One region of the Streptomyces sp. NPDC101237 genome, then DNA from elsewhere that is predicted to be linked to it. Evidence: riboswitches for the same ligand, from Rfam matches in the RefSeq annotation. Region 1 holds a riboswitch; each other region holds the start of a gene.

What was found. A riboswitch is a leader RNA that binds a small molecule or an ion and turns the genes downstream of it on or off. The one in region 1 is predicted to bind cyclic di-AMP.
Region 2: linked by a shared signal. The riboswitch ahead of ACIRQ9_RS14980 (transglycosylase family protein) and the one ahead of ACIRQ9_RS38915 (peptidoglycan DD-metalloendopeptidase family protein) in region 1 are both predicted to bind cyclic di-AMP.
Region 3: linked by a shared signal. The riboswitch ahead of ACIRQ9_RS22460 (C40 family peptidase) and the one ahead of ACIRQ9_RS38915 (peptidoglycan DD-metalloendopeptidase family protein) in region 1 are both predicted to bind cyclic di-AMP.
Region 4: linked by a shared signal. The riboswitch ahead of ACIRQ9_RS29800 (M23 family metallopeptidase) and the one ahead of ACIRQ9_RS38915 (peptidoglycan DD-metalloendopeptidase family protein) in region 1 are both predicted to bind cyclic di-AMP.

Annotation. Positions count from the first base shown of each region.
Region 1 is NZ_JBIWNY010000048.1:7,362-9,517, reverse strand. It holds gene ACIRQ9_RS38920 (SGNH/GDSL hydrolase family protein) at 1-6, opposite strand, end outside; gene ACIRQ9_RS38915 (peptidoglycan DD-metalloendopeptidase family protein) at 245-1,174, opposite strand; cyclic di-AMP (ydaO/yuaA leader) riboswitch at 1,177-1,339, opposite strand; gene ACIRQ9_RS38910 (alpha-galactosidase) at 1,648-2,156, opposite strand, start outside.
Region 2 is NZ_JBIWNY010000008.1:103,400-105,555, reverse strand. It holds gene ACIRQ9_RS14985 (transglycosylase family protein) at 1-935, shown strand, start outside; cyclic di-AMP (ydaO/yuaA leader) riboswitch at 1,130-1,301, shown strand; gene ACIRQ9_RS14980 (transglycosylase family protein) at 1,305-1,991, shown strand.
Region 3 is NZ_JBIWNY010000014.1:114,782-116,937, forward strand. It holds gene ACIRQ9_RS22450 (helix-turn-helix domain-containing protein) at 1-82, opposite strand, end outside; gene ACIRQ9_RS22455 (ATP-binding protein) at 295-753, shown strand; gene ACIRQ9_RS22460 (C40 family peptidase) at 787-1,260, opposite strand; cyclic di-AMP (ydaO/yuaA leader) riboswitch at 1,264-1,478, opposite strand; gene ACIRQ9_RS22465 (hypothetical protein) at 1,810-2,118, opposite strand; gene ACIRQ9_RS22470 (ATP-dependent Clp protease proteolytic subunit) at 2,126-2,156, opposite strand, start outside.
Region 4 is NZ_JBIWNY010000023.1:24,953-27,108, forward strand. It holds gene ACIRQ9_RS29800 (M23 family metallopeptidase) at 101-856, opposite strand; cyclic di-AMP (ydaO/yuaA leader) riboswitch at 869-1,032, opposite strand; gene ACIRQ9_RS29805 (M16 family metallopeptidase) at 1,222-2,156, opposite strand, start outside.

The DNA.
Region 1 (2,156 bases):
GATCACTGATGCCTTGTCACTCTTCGAATCGTCTGCCACGTCGGACCATGATTCACCTCGGGCTGTGACCTACGCGACCGTAATAAGGGGTTGACTGCCGGTGATATAAGACACTTGTAAATAGTCGGCCAATCCAGGAATAAGCCCCTGATCAGGCGCGTTGACGCGTCGATCGCCCGAAGGCCGGACCCGGGGATCGGGGTCCGGCCTTCGGAGTGCGTGGCGCACGGGAGGTGTCGACGGGTCAGCCGACGGTCACGCCCTTCGAGCGGAGGTAGCCGACCGGGTCGAGGTCGGAACCGTAGTCCGGGGTGGTCCGTATCTCGAAGTGCAGGTGCGGGCCGGTGACGTTGCCGGTGGCGCCGGAGAGGCCGATCCGCTGACCGGCGGTCACGGTCTGGCCGGGCGAGACGGAGAGCGCCGAGAGGTGGCCGTACTGCGCGTAGTAGCCGTCGGCGAGCCTGATGACGACCTGGTTGCCGTAGGCGCCGCCCCAGCCGGCCGTCACGACCGTGCCCTCGCCGACGGCCTTGACCGGGGTGCCGGTCGGGACGACGAAGTCGACACCGGTGTGGTAGCCGCTGGACCACATGCTGCCGGCGACGTGGTAGCGGGTGCCGAGGGTGCCGCCGGTCACCGGGAGGGTGAAGCCGGAGACGGCCGTCGTCGACGCGTCCGAGGAGGCCGCCGGGTCCGAGGACGGCGCCGAGGGGGCGTGGGACCGCGAGGGCGCCGGCGTCTCGGGCCGGGAGTCCCGGTCAGGGCGGTCGGCCGCGGCGTGCCGGCCGCCGAGCGCGAGCTCGAGACCGGGGTGGATCAGCGAGGGGTCGCCGCCGACCGCCTGCCGGTTGTCGGCGTAGAGCCGCTGCCAGCCGCCGGGCACGTCGTGCTCGGAGGCGATCTTCGAGAGGCAGTCGCCGGACACCACGGTGTAGACGCGGTGCGTGGAATTCCCGGTGCCTGAATTACGGTCGGCGGCTTTCCGCGCGACCGTCTTCGCGACGGTCGGAATCGACTGCGTGGCCTTTTCGGAAACGGTCTGCGTGGTGGCCGCGTGGGCGCCGGTGGCCCCCATGAGCGGCAGGGCCAGCGCGGCGCCGCCGGTTCCGGCGACGGCCATCGAGCGCGTGAGGCGCTGGGACTTGGGACGGCGGTGCTTACCCTTCGCGGGCATGACACATTCCTCTCCGGCGCCTGCGAGGTGAGCTGTCGGGTTCGGGCTGGAGCTGCCCGGCCACGCGGGAAGACGTGGCTACACCCCTAGCCGTCCCGGGAACCGGAACAGGCGGTCATACCTGGTGGGTCCCCCGCTCCTGCCGGGCACGGGTGAGTGTGTGTGGGGACTCCGGTCGGCGGCAGGATTCGGCGTTCCGTCCGGATGCGTGGTGAACGTAAGCGAGCAGGACGCACACGAACAAGAGCCCGGTTCCGTCCGTCCTGGTTTCACGTGATCCGTTACGGGAATTCCCGGTCACTCTCCGTGAATTCCCGTCCCGCCCCGACCGTCAATCACCCGGAAAGGCACCGGAATTACGTGAGCATGACGCGCGACGGACGGTCACGGATATGACGCTCCTCACGCACGTCCCACCACGTCCGCTTATTCCAGAACTAGTCGGAATGAAAACACTACTTCGGACATATGGCTCAGATGCGACGGAGCCGGACAACCGTCGCATCCAGGTCGCCGCGCAGTTCCGTGCGCAACCCGTGGTGCAACAGCACGGCCCCGCGGAGTATTTCGCCCGTGTCCCGGTCTTCGTACGACGCCTCCGGGTCGAGCCCCTGGAGCCGCAGGGCGGGCATCGGCTCGCCGTAGCTCTGGGCCTGGAGCCAGGCGAGCACCACGGTCTCGTCGCCGAGGGTGTACTGCACCGCGCTGAGCCCGCCGGCCGGCGGCCGCAGCCGGAACTGGTCGCCGCGCTGCACCAGGGGCCGGATGTCCTTGTAGAGCTCCACCCAGCGGGCCGCCTCCGCCAGCTCCTCCTCGGTCCACCGCGAGAGGTCGCCGCCGACACCGAGAGCGCCCGCCATGGAGCTGACGAAGCGGAAGCGCAGGCTGCTGACCCGGCCGTTGAGCTGGTGGTTCGGACTGTCGGTCACCCAGGCGGACATGACCCGGGCCGGATGGATCTGGCTGAAGCCGTGCTGGATGG
Region 2 (2,156 bases), on a different contig from region 1:
TGACCGGCTCGGCCATCGCCATTCCGCTCCTCGGTGCGGCGAGCGCCAACGCGGCCGACGGCAGCACCTGGGACCGGGTGGCCGAGTGCGAGAGCGGCGGCTCCTGGAGCATGGACGAGGGCACCGGGTACTACGGCGGCCTGCAGATGTCCCAGGACGACTGGGACCACTACGGCGGCCAGGAGTACGCCGGCACGCCGGACCAGGCGAGCCGTTCGCAGCAGATCGCGGTCGCCGAGAAGATCCTCGCCGACCAGGGCACCAAGCCGTGGCGGACCTGCGCCCTGCTCTCCGGGCTCTCCTCGGACGACGCCTCGGTGAGCGTCGACACGGGCGCCGGTGACTCGGGCGACGCGTCCGGCTCCGCCGACTCCTCCTCCGGGCTGTCGGATTCGTCCTCTTCTTCTGGTTCATCGGATTCCTCCGCCTCCCCGGACTCCGGCCCCTCCGACTCCTCGGCGGGCGCCTCGGACTCCGCGTCCGTCACGCCGTCGCCGAGCGCGAGCAAGGGCTCCGGCAAGGACGCTCCCGCCGCCTCCTCGAAGACGGCGGGGAAGGGAACGGGCGGCTCGGACAGCTCGAAAGCGAGCGAGAACCCGGTCGTCCCCGAAGCAGACGAGTCGGACAATTCGTGGCAGACGGGCAGTTCTTGGGATCTGGTCGACACGGGTGCGGTCGGCAGCAGCGGCAAGCACCGTGGCGGCTCGGCGGACGAAAGCGTGACAAACGGTCAGAGCGGGATGTCTTCCGGTCGTCATGCCTCCCGGAGCGCGGACACCTACACCGTGCGCGACGGCGACACGCTCGCCTCCATCGCCGACTCCCTTGACCTGGACGGCGGATGGCGTGCGCTCTACGCCGCCAACAAGGCCGACATCGGCACCGACCCGAACGACATCGCCCCCGGTCAGACCCTGAAACTCGGCACCGAATAGGGCCAAAACCGGCGGGAGTTGACGTCCCGCTTCGAGTTGAATGTCCGTTTCGGTGAAAGTGTGGGATGAGTCTCAGAAGCCCTGATCATCTTTGAAATTCCCCTGATCGCCTGTTTACGGTCGAGGCCGCTCGTCACCACGAGCCCCGGTTGTCGCAACGCCGAGTCCTGCCAGCGGCTGCCCGGGAACAGTCGTCGCGTCAAGCGCCGTAGGCAGGAGCGGGGGACCCAAGGTAGGTGCCGGGACCGGTGGTTGAGACCGCCGTGTCCGGCTAGGGGTGGAGCCGCGCACCGTGAGGTGTGCGGCCGGGCAACTCAACCGGCCCGAACCCGACAGCTCACCTCGCAGGCGTCGGTGAGGGGATTCTCCATGCTGTTTTCCGGCAAGGGCAAGCACCGTCGTCCGTCCAAGGCCACCCGCGTCGCCGCGCTCGCCGGCGTCACCGGTGTCGCCATCGCCGCTCCGCTGATGGCCACCGGCACCGCCTCCGCGGCCACCGCCTCCGAGTGGGACGCCGTCGCCCAGTGCGAGTCCGGTGGCAACTGGGCCATCAACACCGGCAACGGCTACTTCGGCGGCCTGCAGTTCTCCGCCTCCACCTGGGCCGCGTACGGCGGCACGCAGTACGCCGCGCAGGCCAACCAGGCCGGCAAGGCGCAGCAGATCGCGGTCGCCGAGAAGGTCCTCGCCGCGCAGGGCAAGGGCGCCTGGCCGGTCTGCGGCAAGGGCCTGTCCGGTGCCGCCTACACCGGCGGCTCCAGCTCCTCCGGCTCCGGCAGCTCGTCGGGCGGCGGCACCGCCACCCGCTCCACCGACAGCCAGGCCGCCTCCCGCTCCGCCGAGCGTCCTGCCGCCAAGAAGACGGTCACCACCCCGACCGGCAAGAAGGTGAAGAAGGGCGACGGCGAGTACAAGGTCGTCAAGGGCGACACGCTCAGCTCGATCGCCGAGAAGCACAAGGTCAAGGGCGGCTGGCAGGCGCTGTTCAAGCTGAACAAGGACATCGTCGACGACGCCGACTTCATCTTCCCGGGCCAGCAGCTGCACCTGAAGTAGGCCCGCCCAACCGCAGCCCCCGCGCGGCCGTGGTCCTCGTGGCGAGGTCCACGTGCGGGCCGCCCCCGTCCCCCCGGCTGACTCCCGCCCCGGTGCGTTCTCCCCCGTACGCACCGGGGCGGGGCCGTGTCCGCGGCCGCCTCCCGCGGGCCTCTTCGTGACCCG
Region 3 (2,156 bases), on a different contig from region 1:
CGCTCGTGAGGCCGGCACCGGTGCGCAGCGAGCGCAACTCGGCGCCCAGTTTCCGGCGGCGCACCGCGGGACCGTTCTGCATGGGCTACTCCCTACTCCTTCCAGACCGCCCGAATACGCTCTGGGGTCGCAGAGTTCACCGCATCGAGCGACAGATATATGCATATCTTGGTGGATCGCTCCCCTGACCGTCCTGGCAATGGCAGTCTGGCGAAGAAGCACCAGTCCGGGACCGTACTCGAACCATCCGCACCGTGTCGGACCACGGTCCCGTGGGAAAGGGACGACGTCGCCATGGCAGACCACCTGGAAGCATCCATCACTCTGCCGAGCGATCCCGCCTCGGTGTCCGTGGCCCGCTCCTACGCGCTGGGCACTCTCGCGGAGTGGGGTCTGCCGCCGGGTACGGAGACCGCGGACACCATCCGCCTCATCGTCTCCGAACTGGCCACCAACGCGGTCCAGCACACCCTCGGGCAGTCCCCGACCTTCACGGTGGACCTCGTCCTCGACCGGGACGAACACCTGCGCATCGGCGTCACCGACAGCCACCCGCGGTTCCCGAAGAGACTCCCGGCCGCGGTCCAGCAGGACAACGGGCGCGGCATGGTGATCATCCGCTGGCTCACCGCGGAGTGCGGCGGCAAGCTCCGGGTGCGCCCCACCCGGGAAGGCGGCAAGACCGTCTTCATCGAGCTGCCCTGGGCGGTCCCGGCCGGTACGGTCACCGCGGCCGGCCAACAGGAACCGTAGCCCCGAGTTCCCGCCGGCCGGCCGCCGCCCGGTTCAGCTGACCCGGCCGTACCAGACGCTGCGCGTCCAGATCTTCTGCAGCTTCACCACGTCCCCGGTCTTCGGGGCGTGCCAGATCCGTCCCTTCCCGGCGTAGATGCCGACGTGGTACACGCTGGAACCCGAATGGAAGAAGACCAGGTCTCCGGCCCTGCGGCTGCCGGCCGAGACGTGACGGGTCTTGTTGTACTGCTGGGCCGCCGTTCGCGGGAGCTTCTTGCCCGCCTTCTTGAACGAGTACAGCGTCAGCCCTGAGCAGTCGAACCGGTTCGGTCCGGTGGCACCCCAGCTGTAGGGCGAGCCCTTCTTCGAGGCCGCGACCTGAAGAGCCCTGGTCGCTATCGTGGCGGCCGAGGCGTCCGCAGCGACGCCCGGGATCACGATGGAGCCGCCCACGGCGGCAATGGTGAGCGCCGAGGCCGTGCCGGCCCGCGCCATCAGCGACGGGACACGATTGAGCGCAGTCATGCGCAACCCTTCGTCAGCCGCCTGTGAAGGATGACCTGTCGGATTCGGGCTGGCGAAGTTGCCCGGCCGTGTCGCCACGGCTTCACCCCTAGGGCTGCGCGGCCCGGTCGATGGTGCGACCGTGCCGGCGACCCGTCGTGCTCGGGTCCTCCACTCCTGCCGATCCACTTCCGTCGACCGGTCATCCGGGCGGCGGCAGGACTCGGCGTCCGCACGGATCGCCCCGCCGCTGTGGCGGGGGCTTGTCGTCAGACAGGGATCTTCACTTACGCGTGTCCGAAAATCCCAACGGAATCGGGGATTTGTGGGGTTACTCACCACCCACCCGTTCGGGTGGACAGGGGTGTGTTCGAATAGCAGCCAACTGCCGTACGTAGCCCCGGACCTGCGCCGAAGCCCTCCGCGTGCCCCTGAGTGCGCGCATCTTGAGCGGGCTCGGCGGTCAGGTAAAACCACGCCACACTCGGCCGAACAGCCGTAACCCCACTGGGTCGTTTCAACTCCGGCCCCACCGGCGGGTGGACGCGTCGCACCGGACGACGGCGGGTCTCACCGTACGCAGTCGGGCGGGAGTGCGACGCGCGCGGTCCGGCGCTCGCCGTCGAGCACCCGCAGGGCCCGTGCGAGCGTGTCCCCATGGAGCTCCGTCTCGCCCCGCCGGTGCATCAGGGCGAGGGCGTCGCGCAGCTCGGCCGCCGCGCGCACCAGCGCCTGCGCGGCGCGCAGCCCGCGGTAGGTGTCCTCGTTCTGCGCCGGGTTGATACGGCCCAGCAGGTCGACCACGGCCAGGTAACGGTCGATCAGCTCGCCCTCGGCGCGGGTCAGCGCGGGCAGCGGCGGCAGCTCGGGCGGCAGCATCGCCCGCTCACCCCGCGTCCTGGCCGGGCGAGCGCCTG
Region 4 (2,156 bases), on a different contig from region 1:
CGGCCCTGAATCCATGCATATTTTTTGGACAGCGGGCCCGCGAAAACGACGAAAGCCCCGGCTCGGCGGCCGGGGCTTCGGAGACTCTCGTCGGAACGCGTCAGACGTTCACACCGTGCTTGCGGAGGTAGGCGACCGGGTCGACGTCCGAGCCGTACTCCGGGGTCGTCCGGGCCTCGAAGTGGAGGTGGGGGCCGGTGACGTTGCCGGTCGCGCCGGAGAGGCCTATCCGCTCGCCCGGGGTGACCTTCTGGCCCACCGAGACGCCGATCGACGACAGATGACCGTACTGGGTGTACATGCCGTCGGCCATCCTGATGACGATCTGGTTGCCGTACGAGCCGCCCCAGCCGGTGGAGACCACCGTGCCGGTGCCGACCGCGTGCACCTCGGTGCCGGAGGCGGCGTGGAAGTCGATGCCGGTGTGGGAGCCGGAGGACCAGAGCGAGCCGCCGGTCTTGTAGCCGGTGGAGACGTACGAGTCGGCGACCGGCACGACGAAGGCGTTGAGACGCTTGCGCTCGGCCTCCCGTGCCGCGCGCGCCTTCGCCTCGCGCTCCTTCTCGGCCCTGGCCGCGGCCTTCTCGCGCGCGGCCTCCTCGGCCGCCTTGCGCTCGGCGGCGGCCGTCTGCGCGGCCGCCTGGGCGTCGATCCGGTCGGCGACCGAGTCGCTGATCGTGATCACCGGGGTGAGGCCGGTCTGCTCGACGGAGTTCTCCGCGGCGAGCGCCGGGGCCGCCGAGACGGTGCCGATGACACCCGTGGTGGTGAGGGCCGCGATACCGGCGGCCTGCGCGGTGGTGCGCTTCACCCGGCCGGGACGACGGTGCTTCCCGGAGGCGCACATGAACGCCATGTAGAGGCTGGTCCTTTCCTTCCCTCTCGCCTACCGGGTTAGCTGACGGGTTCGGAGCAGGAAGGTCTCCTACGGGCCCCCTCGCGGCTCGCGCGGGCGCCCGATTCACCCCAGGGACTGCGTGGGTCCCCGGCTCCCCTGGCTCGCGCCGTACGGGGACTCGGCGATGACTGTCCGGTGCCGCGGGCGCGGCGCAGTGTCGGCGGACAGCCCGGAAGAACGTACGAGGGCGTTCTGGCAATCCTCAAACGGATCAGGGTTTTTGTCGCGTATCCCACAGGGCAGACAGGCAACCTCCGCATCAATCCGGACATTTCAGAGCCCTGGTGACCGGTGGGTCACCAGGGCTCCGGACGCGCGTGCCGCTACTCGGCGGCGACGACCGTCACTTCGCCGATGCCGAGGGCCTCGACGGGCTCCTTGATCTGCGCCGCGTCGCCGACCAGGACGGTCACCAGGTGGTCGACCGGGAAGGCGTTCACGACGGCCGCGGTGGCCTCCACGGTGCCGGTGGCGGCCAGTTGCCGGTAGAGCGTGGCCTGGAAGTCGTCGGGCAGGTGCTGCTCGACCTGGTCGGCCAGGGTGCCGGCGACGGCCGCGGCCGTCTCGTACTTGAGCGGCGCCACGCCGACCAGGTTCTGCACGGCGACGTCCCGCTCGGCGTCCGTGAGGCCCCCGGAGGCGAGGGTGCGCAGCACCGTCCACAGGTCCTGGAGCGCCGGGCCGGTGTTCGGGGTGTCCACGGAGCCGCTGATGGCGAGCATCGAGGCACCGCTGCCGTCGGGAGCCGACCGCAGCACCTGGCCGAAGGCGCGGACGCCGTAGGTGTAGCCCTTCTCCTCGCGCAGGACGCGGTCCAGGCGGGAGGTGAGGGTGCCGCCGAGGCAGTAGGTGCCGAGCACCTGGGCGGGCCAGACCCGGTCGTGCCGGTCGGCGCCGACGCGGCCGATGAGCAACTGCGTCTGGACGGCGCCGGGCCGGTCCACGATGACGACGCGGCCGGTGTCGTCGGCGCTGACCGCGGGCACCGGGCGGGGCTGGGCCGTGGAGCCGCTCCAGGCGCCCAGGGTCTCACCGAGCAGGTCGTCCAGGTCGATGCCGGTCAGGTCGCCGACGACGACCGCGGTGGCCGTGGCGGGCCGTACATACCGGTCGTAGAAGCCGCGTACGGCGGCCGCGTCGATCTTCTCGACGGTGTCCTCGGTGCCCTGGCGCGGCCGGGACATCCGCGCGGTCGCCGGGAACAGCTCCTTGTAGAGCTGCTTGGCGGCCCGGCGGCTGGGGTTGGCCAGCTCGTGCG